DNA from 4 places in the Baekduia sp. Peel2402 genome. Region 2 is predicted to be linked to each of the others. Evidence: riboswitches for the same ligand, from Rfam matches in the RefSeq annotation. Region 2 holds a riboswitch; each other region holds the start of a gene.
What was found. A riboswitch is a leader RNA that binds a small molecule or an ion and turns the genes downstream of it on or off. The one in region 2 is predicted to bind cyclic di-AMP.

Region 1 (3,199 bases), 1.8 Mb from region 2:
CCCCTTCAGGAACGGCTCACCCCACGCCAGGTGCGTCCCGCTCATCCCCTGGATCAGCAGCAGCGGCTCGCTCCCGCTCCCGGATCGCTGGTGGAACAGCTGACGGCCGCCGACGGTCAGGTGCGTCATGCGGCGGACGCTACACGCTGATCGGCAGGACCAGCTGGCCCGGCGGGACCGGGCGAGGACCCGATCCCCGCCCGCCCTCCGACGGCGTGTCGTCGGCCTCGTCCTCGAAGGAGGCGACGCGGACGCCGAGGAGGCGGACGGGGCGTTGAGGTGCGTAGTCGCGGAAGAGGTCGAGGGCGACGGAGATGATCGTGGCCTCGTCGTTCATGTAGGTGTCGATCGTCTTCGCGCGGGTCACCGTGGTCCAGTCGTCGAGGCGGACCTTGATCGCGATGTTCTTGCCGCGCGTCTCCTTGCGCTGGAGGCCTTCGGCGAGCTTCTTGGCCTGGCCGCGCAGGATCGACTCCAGCTGGGCGTGGTCGGCGACGTCCTCGTCGAAGGTCGTCTCGACCGAGCGCGACTTGGCGACGCGCGTGGTCTCGACCGGCGACTCGTCGTGCAGGTGCGCGCGGCGGTGCAGGTCGTAGCCGTAGCGCTCGCCAAAGCGCTCCTGGAGCTCCTCAACGGGCGCGTTCTGCAACGCGCCGAGCGTCGCGAAGCCCATCTCGGCTAGGCGCGCGGCGGTCTTGGGGCCGATGCCCGGGACGATCCGCGGCGAGCGGTCGGCGATGTGGGCGGCGCACTGCTCGCGGCCGATGGCGACGAAGCCGGCGGGCTTGCCGAGGTCAGACGCGATCTTGGCCACCAGCCGGTTGGGCGCGACGCCGGCCGAGATCTGGATGCCGGTGGCCTCCTTGACGTCGGCGATCAACGCCCTCAACAACGGGATCGGCTTCTCGTCGACGTCGCTGAGGTCCGCGTAGGCCTCGTCGATCCCCGCCTGCTGGAGGATCGCGATCCGCTCGCGGACCACCCCCCACACCTCGCGCGACTTCTCCGAATACGCGGCGTGGTCGGGCGGGATCGTGATCGCCTGCGGGCACCGGCGCTTGGCCTCGGCCGCGCTCATCGCGCTGCCGATCCCGAACTTCCGCGCCTCGTAGGACGCGGTCGTCACGACCGCGCGCGGGCCGGTCCCGGCGACGATCACGGGAAGACCGCGCAGCTCGGGCCGCCGCTGCAGCTCGACGGACGCGAAGAACGCATCGCAGTCGAGGTGGGCGATGACCCGCTTGGCCATGCCCGCCAGGGTACGCGGCGCCAGTGACGGCGACGCGTGGCCCTGGCGGACAGGCCGGTGATGCGGGTGCGACGTCGACGCGGCTAGCGCGTCGTGAGGACCGTGCCGGTCGAGCCGAAGCCGAGCTTCGTCTTCGTCGCGGCGGTCAGGTCGAACTCGCGGGCGCCGACGTACGGGCCGCGGTCGATGACCGGGACGCGCACCGTGCGCCCCTTGTAGTGCAACGTCACCTTGGTGCCGCACGGCAGCGACTTGTTGGCGACGCCGAGCGTGCCCGGCGTCAGCGTCCCGCCGCAGGCGAGGTGGCCGCCGTAGAGGCCCGGGCCGTACCAGGACGCGAGCGCCCGACGGTAGACGCGCGTAGTCCCGGCCTGGTGACGGGCCGAGGACAGCTCGCGGGTGCCGCCGAAGTGCACGCGGATCCGGCGGGTGCCGGTCTTCGCCGCGCGCCAGGCCAGCACGTAGCGGCCCTTGGCGTTCGTGCGGTCGTGATTGACGGTGATCCAGCCGCCGCCACTCTTCTGGCGGACCTGGAGCGCCACCGCACGGCCGGAGCCGGCGGGACGCAGGGTGCCGCGCACGACGACGCGCTTGCCGGCGATCACCGTGCGGCGCACCGAGGACACCGTCAGCGAGGACGAGGCCTTGGTCGCCACCGGCGGCGGGACGGCGGTCTTCGCAGCGGCCGGCGCCGAGGCGGCGGCCGTCGTGTTCTGGGACTGCGTATCGGAATCCGCGACGGCCGGAGCCACCGCGATGATGGTCGTACTCAGCAGCGCGCCGGTGAGACCCGTGGCGCGCAGGTTCTTGAGCCTCAAGGGAGGCACCTCCTGTGGTCATCGCCTACGGGGTTAGCTGTCGGGCTCGCGGCAAGGCCGCCACCACGAACATGCCGGTCTGGCACATACGGGCGACTTCGTCGTCGCTACCGGGCCATCAGGCCCGTGATTCGCCCCATACCGGTCGGATCGCACTCACGACCAGGCAATTGGGTCCCCCGCCCGTCTCCCTATTTGCGTTCAGGTGGAGACGGCTCGGCGTTCGAACAAGCGTTCGCCAGAGTACCCATAGAACTTGATGACTGTGTGAGGAGGCTCACACTGAGAGCGCGTCTGCGGTCCCCGCGAGGACCATCCCGACCATCGCCGGGTAGAGGCAGGCGAACGGATCGAAGCCCTCGCCCACGCGCTGCTGAGCGAGCTCCAGGTAACGATCGATCTCGCTCAACGTTTCCCGATGCTGTGCTTCTGGCGACGTCGCGCACGCGAGCCGCGCCAAGGCCAATGCCTCGCTCGGATCCCCGTCGCGGAAGGCCAATTGCACCGCGGCCGACACCTAGGCGATGACCCGCTCGAACGCGAGCACGCGGCGCCCGAGCGGTACGTCCTCGCCCGGCGCCGGGCCGAGGTCCAGAAGATCCGCTCCGTCCACCACTCGCGCGGTCTGCGCACCCGCGATCGCCCGCGCCTGCTCCGGCGTCAGCCCCACCGCACGCGCGCAGCGCAGCATCAGCAGCGACGGGAAGCGCGGCCCGCCGTAGGGCAGATCCGAGGCGTACAAGATCTGCCCGGGCGGGATCGTGGAGAACAAGGTCAACATGTCGCTGATCAGCCACCACGAGGTGTCGAACAGGATGTTGGGCAGCTCGCGCGCGTGCGGCGCGATCGGCCCGAGGTCGCTGATCCCGGCGTGCGCGAGGATCAGCCGCGCACCCGGATGAGCCCGCGCCAGATCGACGACCGAGGACCCGAGATCAGGGATCCCCCGCCCCGCGTGAAAGAGCACCGGCAGCCGGTGCTCGCCGGCCAGCGCGACGACCTCGTCGACGACGGGGTTGGGCAACGTGAAGGCGTCGCTGCGCGGGTGCAGCTTGAAGCCCCGCGCGCCGGCCGCCAGCAGGCGGTGCGCCTCCTCCAGTGCGTCAGGCGCCTTCGGGTCGATCCGCCCGAG
Region 2 (3,199 bases):
CGACGTCACGCCCGCGTCTTGGGCGCCGCGGTTGGCGGCCTCCATCAGCCCGGGTCCGCCGCCGCTGATGATCGAGAAGCCCGCCTCCCCCACGCGCCGCGCCAGATCGCGGCCGGCGGCGTAGCGCGGGTCGTCCTCGGGCACGCGCGCCGAGCCGAAGAACGTCACCGCCGGCCCCAGGTCGCGCAGCGCGGCGAACCCCGCCGCCAGGTCGCGCTCGATCCGGTCGATCCGCTCAGCCTCCGTGCGCTGCGCGATCACCGCGCGGCGTTTGGTGCCGAGCAGCTCCTCGTCGGGCGTGGCGGGCGGATGCGGGCGTTTAAGTGGCTGATGCGGCGTCATCTTCGACGCCGCATCATGCCGCACGCACCCCTGCGTGAAGTTGGTGCTCTAGAGCCCGGGCGGGTGCACGACCGTGTACCCGCTGGAGGAACGCGACGAGGTGTGCCAGCGCGAGCCGTCCTCGGCGCGACCGGAGGTGTCGAAGCGGATGCCCGCGACGACCGCGTACATGTGGCTGCCCTTGGCGTAGAGCGTGATCCACTGGCCGGGGCCCTTCTCGCCCCAGGACATGAAGTTGCCGGACGGCAGCGGCGCGTCGAGCAGGCCCGCGGCGTGCAAGCCGTAGGACACGCTGCCGGAGCAGTCATAGCCCTTGTCTTCCCACTTGCCGTGACCGCCGCCGTAGATGTAGGGCTTCTTGGCGATCGCGTTGCCGGCGGCGATGAACTGCTTGACCGCGTCGGGCGCGTCGGCGGGCGCGACCGCGAGGCCGTCAGCGCCGACCGTGGCCTTGGAGCCCGGCGTGGTGGCGGCGGGCGTCGAGGCGCCCGCGGTGGTGTCCTCGCCGTCGACCAGCGAGCGCAGCAGGTCGATGTCGGCCGCGTCGATGACGCCGTCGGTCGCGACCTGCTGGTCGGTCTCGAAGAGCTTGACCGACTTGACGGTGCCGGTGCCGTACTCGCCGTCGACCGACGTGTCGAACCCGGCGCGCTCGAGGTAGTCCTGGAGGATCTTGACGTCGTGGCCGCTCATGCCCTTGCGCAGCGGGATGCGGTCGCCGAGGTGGTGCGACGACGTGCCGGTCGCGCGGACGTCGTAGCCGCCGGACGTGTTGGACGCCGCGGAGCCGTCGGTCGCTGCCTTCAGCGCGATCAGCGTCTTGGCGTCGGCGACGCCGCTGGCCTTCAGGTTCGCGGCGCGCTGGAAGCGCTTGACGACCGCGACCGTCGAGGAGCCGAACTGGCCGTCGCTCGCCGTCTTGAAGCCCGCGGAGGTCAGCAGCGCCTGCAGCGCCTTGACGCGCGTGCCGCGCATGCCCTTACGCAGGGTCTTCGTCCCCACCTGCTTGGCGGCGGCGGTCGTCGCGGCGGCTGTGGTGGTGGTGCTCGTGGAGACCGCGGTGGTGTCCGCCTCGGCGAGCGCGGGGACAAACAGCGTGGCGGCAGCCGCGAACGTGGCCGCGACACCTACCAGGGACGAACGGAACGACAGCAAAACGGTGGAGCCCTCTCTTTTCAGGCGCCTACGGGGTTAGCTGTCGGGCTCGCGCCAAGAGAGTGGCGCTACTCCGCCTGGATGACAGGCGGTGATTCGCCCCTGGTCCGGTCTCCCAGACCCATGGGTCCCCCGCTCCCTGACGATGGCTCGCCAAGGATTCGGCTGTGCAAAACGACGGCGGAAGCGTAGCGAAGGCGACGGACTTATGTCGTCCTAACAGTGGTCCGCACGCTTACCGAGCCGCTGTCAGAGCGGCAAGGGCGAGCGCGAGCGCGACTTCCGCCCGGGTTTGCAGCGACGAGACCAGCACGAACTCCCCAGGGTTGTGCGCCGCGCCACCGCGCGGGCCCAGGCCGTCGACGGTCAGCGGGATCGCCGCAGCGAAGTGCGAGGCGTCGGACGCGCCGCCGCGGTTGGCGGCCACGATCGGGCGTCCGAGCAGGCTGGACGCCTGTTCGAGCAGCGGCGCCGTGGCGACCCGTGCGTCCATGCCTGGCCACTCGCGCGCGAGGCGGGAGGTGAGCGTGGCGCCGCCGACCTCGTCCGGGATCGCGTCCAGCACGCGCGCGAACGCGTCCAGGCGATCCGCGCGGACGTCGGCGATCAGCGTCCCGTCCGCCGGGACCACGTTGAAAGCATCGCCGGAGCGCACGACGGTCGGCACCGCGGTGAGGTGGTCCTCGCCGTCGGGGTCATGCTGGGCGGCGACCGCCTGCGCGGCGGCGGCCAGCGCCAGCAGCGCGTTCTTGCCCTTGTCCGGCGCCGCGCCCGAGTGGGCCGCACGCCCGTGTGCCGTGACCTCGATGGTCCCGGCCGCCTTGCGCTTGACCACGACCGCGTCGTCTCCGTCCGGAGTGAGCTCGCCGGCCTCGAAGCACAGGCACGCGTCGAAGCCCGCGAAGCGTTCGACGTGCGCGAACGGCCCGACGCGCCACTCCTCGTCGACGACGAGCAGCAGCGCGACCTCCGCGAACAGCTCGGGCCGTTGGGCGAGCGCGCGCAGGACGCCGAGCGCGAGGACGTCGCCGCCCTTCATGTCGACCGTGCCCGACCCGTACAGCTTGTTCGCGTTCTCGGGATCCGGCGTCAGCGGCCGGTGGGACTCGTGCGCGACGACCGTGTCGAGGTGGCCGAGCAACAGGATCCGCCCGCTCCCGGATCCGGTTACGCGCGCCAGGAAGTCAGGCGCGTGATCGGGCGATGAGCACTCCGGCCGCTCGACGACCGCGTGGTCGGGCAGCAGCGCCCCGGCGATGGCCGCGGCCTCGTTGGCGCCCTCGACATCCCCGGACGGCGTCGACACCCCGACCAGCGCTTCAAGCTCGCGCACGGCGCGGTCGGCGATGGCAACTGAACTTTCGGCGATCCACTTCTCCACTGGCCGGGTAGATTGGCACGTCATGGCCAAGGGACCGCGCGTCGGCGATATCGCCCCCGATTTCGAGCTGGACGGCACCGAGGGGCGCTTCAAGCTCTCTGAGCATCGCGGCAAGCGCGTCGTGCTGCTCTTCTACCCCGGCGACGAGACCCCGGTCTGCACCCGCCAGTTCTGTTCTTATAGGGATCGTTCCGACGAGATGTCCGCCTTGGACGCAGTCGTCGTCGGCATCTCCGGCCAGGACGTCGAGTCCCACCGCGACTTCACGACCAACCACGGCCTCACGGTCCCGCTGCTGGCCGACCCCGACAAGGCCACCGC
Region 3 (3,199 bases), 550 kb from region 2:
CCCGCCGCCACCGCCGACGATGACGACCTCGCCGCCACCGGCACCGACGACTTTCGCGCCATCGCACCACCCGTCCAGAGCTTCGCCGCCGGCCGCCGCCGCTGAGCCATGCCCTCTCTTTCCACCGCGCTGGGCCCTCCGTTTCGCACCGTCCTCCTCCGTGTTGGAGTCAGCATCGCGCCGTCCTTCGCTGCCCGGGGCACCACTTCGCGCTGTCCTCCGCGTCGTCTTCCCGCCGCTTCGTCAGTCCGGCGCGACGGTCCGGACTTGATTTGGCACCCGGGTCTGCGGATAGGGTCACGCTCGTGATCGGGACCCTCGTGTTCGTCCTCGCGTTCCTGGCAATCGGCCTGTCGGTCGTGCTGGCTGCGATGCGCAGTGGCCGGCCCCCCGCGGGCTCCAAGAAGGAGACGCGTGCCCAGCGCCGCGTGTGGAGCGTCGGCATCGCGGTCGTGATCGTCGCGCTTGGCGTCACGCTGCCGGCCGTCATCCTCGTCAACAACGGCGAGGATCACGCCAGCCACGGCGCTGGCGGCGTTCAGCTCACCGGCGCCCAGACCAACGGCCGCGCGCTCTTCGCTGAGAAGTGCTCGACCTGCCACACGCTCGCCGGCTCTCACGCCGTCGGCCGGGTTGGTCCGAACCTCGACACGCTCAACGGCGGCAACCTCAAGCCCGCGTTCGTGCTCGATGCCATCAAGAACGGCCGCGCCTCCGGCAACGGCCAGATGCCCTCGGGGCTTTTGTACGGCGACGACGCCAAGGACGTCGCCGACTACGTAGCCACCGTCTCGGGCCGCTGATCCCGCCGCCGCCTCGCCGCGCCTGACGATCCGGGCCAGGCCAGCGGCCTGGGTCGCTGGCCGGGATCGTGTGTGGCGTTGCAAGCAGCGCGGCCGTGCCCGGCGCGACACGGTCCCGCCAGGGGACGAAACGTCCGTGTGTCCGCCGCGCGACCTTGTCAAGAGCGGATTCGCACGAGCTCAGCAACTCGTCACCGGGCCGCTTCGCGGATGTCAAGCGGCGGTTTCCCGCTAGGTGCGGGCTCATTCCGTCCGACGCATGCCTGACTATGCCGTCAGTTCGCGCTTGCCATAACTCTGCGAACTAGCAGGGAATTTCGACGTTGCTACGATGCCGCCGTTCACAACCGCTGAATCCTCGCCAGGGCAACCTGTCGTGGAGCGGGGGACCCATGTTGGTTTGGGGCGAATCGCATTCGCGTAGCGCCGCTCTTCGGCGCGAGCCCGTCAGCTAACCCCGTAAGCCCAAGGAAGAGGAACCGAGAACACGTCATGCCATCGACGGACGCGCCCAACTGGTGGGCCGATGTGCAGCAGGAGCGCGAGGATCTCGCGGCCCCCGGCCGTCGTCCGGCCGATGACTGGCTCGGTGAGGACATCGACTTCGTCCCGCGCCGTCGCATGACGCGCGGGCGTGACGCCGCCGGCGCTGCGCCCCTCGATGAGCGCCTGACCGCCGCTCCGGCCACGGCCACCGCCGTCCCCGGCGCAGACGGCGCCGCCCACCCGCTCCACGGCGTGTTCGTCCCCGCTGACGCTGCTGCCCTGTCCCACGGCACCTCTCGCACCCTCGAGCTCGTCTCCGAGGACGACGACGCCAACGCTCGCCGCGCACGCGCCGTCGCCCGCGCGATCGAGCAGGACGACGCCCGCAGCGGCGCCCGCTCGCGCTCGCGCACGATCGAGCTGCACGCCAGCGACGACGCTCGCGGCCGCACGATCGAGCTTCTCACCGAGGCTGACGTCGCCACCGCCGCCGTCGACACCCCGGCCGCTGCCGTCGCCCACGAGCTCGCCCACCTCAGCGCGGCCGACGACCCCTTTGCGAGCCCGCCGCCGCCCGCCGGCGTGCGCCGCACCATCCAGATCAAGGGCCGTCCGACCGAAGCCGGTCGTCTCGCGAACGCCGCCGAGCGTTCGATGGCCCAGCGCCATCGCGGCCGGACGACCTCCGACCGCGTCGGCCACCGCCCCGACCGCATCGCGCTCTGGGCCGTCGCCCTCGGCGCGATCCTGATCCTCCTCGCGGCGATGACGTCCTCCTCGCAGGCCGCCGTGCGCCACGCCGGCGCCAAGCCCGCCGCGGCCAAGGCCTCCCACACGACCGTCTACGCGCCCCGCGCCGCGACGCTCGCCCTGCACCAGCGCTAACCGCGCTGCGCCGCCGCGCCGCGCCACCCGCGCGTAGCGCTCCACCGCCGTCTCCCTCGACACAACGGCGTTCAGCTTCCGACCAGCGTCACACCACGGATCCTCTAGGGTCCCGGCAATGAGCGAAGCACCCCGCACGGTGGAGGATGTCAAGGCCCTCGTGGACGAGCACCAGCTGCGGTTCATCCGCTTCTGGTTCACGGACATCCTCGGCCAGCTGAAGTCGTTCAGCATCAACTCCGCCGAGTTGGACGACGCCTTCGAGAACGGCATGGGCTTCGACGGCTCCTCCATCACGGGGTTCAACGCGATCGAGGAGTCCGACATGATCGCCATGCCGGACCCCAGCACCTTCGCGATCCTGCCCTGGCGGCCGGAGGAGCAGGGCGTCGGCCGCGTCTTCTGCGACGTCCTCACGCCGGAGCGCACGCCCTACGAGGGCGACCCGCGGCACGTGCTGCGCCGCGCCCTGGATCGCATGCACACGATGGGCTTCGACACCTTCAACGTCGGTCCCGAGCTGGAGTACTTCCTCTTCAAGGACAAGAACGGGACCGAGGTCCTGGACGAGGGCGGCTACTTCGACCTCACCACCCTGGACGCCGGCTCCGACGTGCGCCGCGAGACCGTCATCGCGCTGGAGCAGCTCGGCATCCACGTCGAGTACTCCCACCACGAGGTCGGCCCCTCGCAGCACGAGGTCGACATGCGCTACGCGCCCGCCCTCAAGATGGCCGACGACTGCATGACCCACAAGATCACGGTCAAGGAGTACGCCATGAAGTACGGCTGGCATGCCACGTTCATGCCCAAGCCGCTCTTCGGCGAGAACGGGTCGGGCATGCATACGCACCTGTCGCTCTTCAAGGACGGCAAGAACGCGATGTTCGACGCCGACGACCCGTACTTCCTGAGCGACATCGGCAAGGCCTTCATCGCCGGCCAGCTCAAGCACGCCCGCGAGTTGTCCTCCATCTTCGCCCAGTGGGTCAACTCCTACAAGCGGCTCGTCCCCGGCTACGAGG
Region 4 (3,199 bases), 1.7 Mb from region 2:
GCCGGGACCGCGATCGCCGCCGCGCAGGTCGTCTGGTTCCTGATCCTCGGCGCGGTCTTCGGCGTGTCGTTTCACGGCGGCGTGCTCGGCGTCTTGTTGGTGATCTTGATCGGGGCGATCGCCGGGACCGGCTTCGCCGCGCTCGGCGTGCTGATCGCGTTGCGGGCGCGCAACGCCTCGACCGTCCAGGGGATCTTCCCGCTGGTCTTCGTCGTGCTGTTCGTCTCCAGCGCGTTCTTCCCACGCGCGCTGCTGGAGGCGCCGGCCGACTGGTTCGCCGACATCAACCCCTTGTCCTACGTCGCCGACGGGATGCGCGACCCCATCATCTCGGGGATCTCGGCTGCGCCTGTTCTTGAAGGCCTTGCGGCGGCGGTCGGGCTGGTGCTCGTGTTCGCCGCGCTTGCGGTGCTCGCGCTGCGCGGAAGGCTGCGCAACGCATGAGGCGCTCGCTGGCGGTCATCGGCGCGCTCGTGCGGCGGGCGCTGAACGAGCTGACGCGCGTGCCGGGCGCGGCGCTGCCGGGCGTCCTGGCGCCGTCGATCTTCTTGGTGGGGTTGAGCGGCGTGTTCGGCGAGGCGGCCCAGCTGCCGGGCTTCGACGCCACCGACTTCCGCACGTTCATCGTTCCTGTAGGCCTTTTGCAAGGAGCGGCGTTCACGGGCGCGGCGACCGGCGTGAACCTCGCGCGCGACATCGAGCGCGGCTGGTTCGATCGGCTGATGGTCTGCCCCGCGCCGCGCGTGACGATCCTCGCGGGGCTGGTGGCGAGCGCGGCGCTGCGCGCGTTGCTGCCCGCGACGTTCCTGCTGATCGTGGCCTTCGCGCTGGGCGTCGACTGGCCGGGCGCCGGCGCGCTGGCGATCGACGCGCTGCTGGTGATGGGCCTGGCGACCGCGATGGCGCTGTACGCGGTCCTGGTCGCGTTGAAGTTCAAGACCCAGCAGGCGGCACCGCTGATGCAGACCGTCGGCTTCATGGCCGTGCTGTTCACCACCGCCTACGCGCCGATGGACCTGCTGGCCGGCTGGATGCAGGCGATCGCCACCGTCAACCCGGTCACGCAGGTGCTGGATGGCGTCCGGCAGGGCTTCGTCGCGCACGTGACGTGGGCCGAGACGTGGCCGGCGCTGCTGGCCACCGTCGGCCTGGTGGGCGCGCTCGGGGCGCTCGCCGTGCGCTCGATGCGTCGCGTCGGCGTCTAGCACGGCGCTTTGCGGTTATGGATCCTGCAAGGGATCTTGCGCTTTGCAGGGATTTCGACTGGTAGAACGACGGCGTGCCGAGCCGTTCGGAGACGAACGGACGGGGGACCCACTGCGACCGCATCCCGGTCGCCGGGGCGAATCACGGTCCGGATGACCGCGTAGCGCCGTCTGTACGGCGCGAGCCCGACAGCTCACCTCGTAGGCGCAGCCCCCTATGCCTGTTCCCAGATCCCGCCACGCACTGGTCCCGCTCCTCGCGGCGGCCGCCATCTCGCTTCCGGCTGCCTCAGCGGCTGACGCCAAGCCGCTGAAGAAGGGCAGCCACGGCGTGCGCGTCAAGGTCCTGCAGCGCGACCTCGGCCTCTCCCCCGCCGACGGCATCTTCGGCAAGGGCACCTACAAGGCCGTGCGCCGGTTCCAGCGCAAGCACGGGTTGTCGGTCGACGGCATCGTCGGCACGGTCACCTGGCGCTTGGTCCACCAGTCCGGCAAGGCGCGCGCCGCGTCGCGCGCCGGCGGGACGTCGCGCGCTTCGCGTGGCGGCGGGTCGTCCTCCCGTGGCGGCTCGGTGCGGCTCCTGCAGCGCAAGCTCGGCATCGCCGCCGACGGCGTCTTCGGACCCGGCACCGCGAGCGCCGTCAAGACCTTTCAGCGCGCCCACGGGCTGACCGCCGACGGCGTCGTTGGCCCCGGCACATGGTCGGCGCTCGGCGTGACCGGCACGCACCCGGTGCTCAAGCGCTCCGGCATCGGCGGCGTCCGGGTGGTCCCCCGCCACGTGATCCTCCTGCGCCGCGCCGTCGCGGCCGCCAACCGCATCCAGTTCAAGCCCTACATCTACGGCGGCGGCCACGGCTCCTTCACGGCGGCCGGCTACGACTGCTCGGGCACCGTGTCCTACGTCTTGCACGGCATGGGCCGCCTGGGTCGCCCGATGGACTCGGGCGAGTTGATGTCCTACGGCAAGCCGGGTCGTGGCAAGTACGTCACGATCTACGCCAACAGCGGCCACGCGTTCATGGTCATCAACGGCCGCCGCTACGACACCAGCGGCCGCTCCGCCAGCGGCTCGCGCTGGGGCCCGGGGATGCGCTCGACGGCGGGCTACGTCGCGCGGCACCCGTCGGGCCTGTAGGCGCGACGCCCGCTACCAGGGCACCAGCCCGTCGCGGTCCTGGAAGGTCTGCGTCGGGCCGTCCTTGCCGACCTGCGCCATCGCCACGATCGCGTCGGTCCCCTCGGTCACCGTCTGGTGGCCGGAATGGCCGTTGAGGTCGGTGGCGGTGTAGCCGGGGTCGACGACGTTGACGCGGAAGCTCGGCAGCGCGCGAGCGTACATGTCGCTCAGCGCGACGACGGCGGTCTTCGACGTCGGGTAGCCGAGGCTGATGATGGTGTTCTCGACGCGCGACGTGTCGTTGTTGACCGCGAGCGATCCGAGGCCGCTTGCGACGTTGACGATCACAGGGTTCTCCGACTCCTCCAACAACGGCACGAACGCCTGGGTGACGCGCACGACGCCGAAGACGTTGGTCTCGTAGGTCTTGGCGACGTCGTCGGCGGTCGTGTCGCGCAGCGCGGCCATCGGGCCGACGATGCCCGCGTTGTTGATGAGGACGTCGAGGCCGGTGCCCGCGTCGCGGATCGTCTGGACGGCGGCGGCGACCGAGGCGTCGTCGGTGACGTCGAGCTGCACGAAGCGCGCGCCGAGCTTGTCGGCGGCGTCCTGGCCCGCGGTGGCGTCGCGGGCGCCGACCCAGACGTCGTGCCCGGCGTCGATCAGACGGCGGGCGGACTCGTGGCCGAGGCCCTTGTTGGCCCCGGTGATCAAGGTGGTGGTCATGCCTCCAGGGTGCGCCTTGGACCGTCGCGGCAAAAGAGGACGCCGGTTCCCTGGGACTGGCAGGGCGACGATAGGCGCGCCGGAGTGCGCGACAATGGAGCGCATGGAGACGCCTCCGCAGTGCCTGGGAGAACCAGCCGCGCCAGGG

Region 1: another riboswitch for cyclic di-AMP. It lies ahead of ACT01A_RS00640 (septal ring lytic transglycosylase RlpA family protein); the one in region 2 lies ahead of ACT01A_RS09515 (peptidoglycan-binding domain-containing protein).
Region 3: another riboswitch for cyclic di-AMP. It lies ahead of ACT01A_RS06885 (hypothetical protein); the one in region 2 lies ahead of ACT01A_RS09515 (peptidoglycan-binding domain-containing protein).
Region 4: another riboswitch for cyclic di-AMP. It lies ahead of ACT01A_RS01435 (NlpC/P60 family protein); the one in region 2 lies ahead of ACT01A_RS09515 (peptidoglycan-binding domain-containing protein).

What each region holds. Positions count from the first base shown of each region.
Region 1 covers NZ_CP199582.1:130,532-133,730, reverse strand. The annotation lists gene ACT01A_RS00650 (alpha/beta fold hydrolase) at 1-129, opposite strand, end outside; gene dinB (DNA polymerase IV) at 140-1,249, opposite strand; gene ACT01A_RS00640 (septal ring lytic transglycosylase RlpA family protein) at 1,333-2,067, opposite strand; cyclic di-AMP (ydaO/yuaA leader) riboswitch at 2,075-2,299, opposite strand; gene ACT01A_RS00635 (hypothetical protein) at 2,345-2,476, opposite strand; gene ACT01A_RS00630 (amidohydrolase family protein) at 2,585-3,199, opposite strand, start outside.
Region 2 covers NZ_CP199582.1:1,948,415-1,951,613, forward strand. The annotation lists gene ACT01A_RS09510 (LOG family protein) at 1-342, opposite strand, end outside; gene ACT01A_RS09515 (peptidoglycan-binding domain-containing protein) at 391-1,497, opposite strand; cyclic di-AMP (ydaO/yuaA leader) riboswitch at 1,507-1,674, opposite strand; gene ACT01A_RS09520 (M20/M25/M40 family metallo-hydrolase) at 1,733-2,878, opposite strand; gene ACT01A_RS09525 (peroxiredoxin) at 2,901-3,199, shown strand, end outside.
Region 3 covers NZ_CP199582.1:1,399,874-1,403,072, reverse strand. The annotation lists gene ACT01A_RS06895 (DNA polymerase III subunit alpha) at 1-105, shown strand, start outside; gene ACT01A_RS06890 (c-type cytochrome) at 306-803, shown strand; cyclic di-AMP (ydaO/yuaA leader) riboswitch at 1,142-1,284, shown strand; gene ACT01A_RS06885 (hypothetical protein) at 1,296-2,174, shown strand; gene ACT01A_RS06880 (glutamine synthetase family protein) at 2,293-3,199, shown strand, end outside.
Region 4 covers NZ_CP199582.1:282,708-285,906, forward strand. The annotation lists gene ACT01A_RS01425 (ABC transporter permease) at 1-444, shown strand, start outside; gene ACT01A_RS01430 (ABC transporter permease) at 441-1,205, shown strand; cyclic di-AMP (ydaO/yuaA leader) riboswitch at 1,281-1,413, shown strand; gene ACT01A_RS01435 (NlpC/P60 family protein) at 1,423-2,343, shown strand; gene ACT01A_RS01440 (SDR family NAD(P)-dependent oxidoreductase) at 2,356-3,051, opposite strand; gene ACT01A_RS01445 (helix-turn-helix transcriptional regulator) at 3,155-3,199, shown strand, end outside.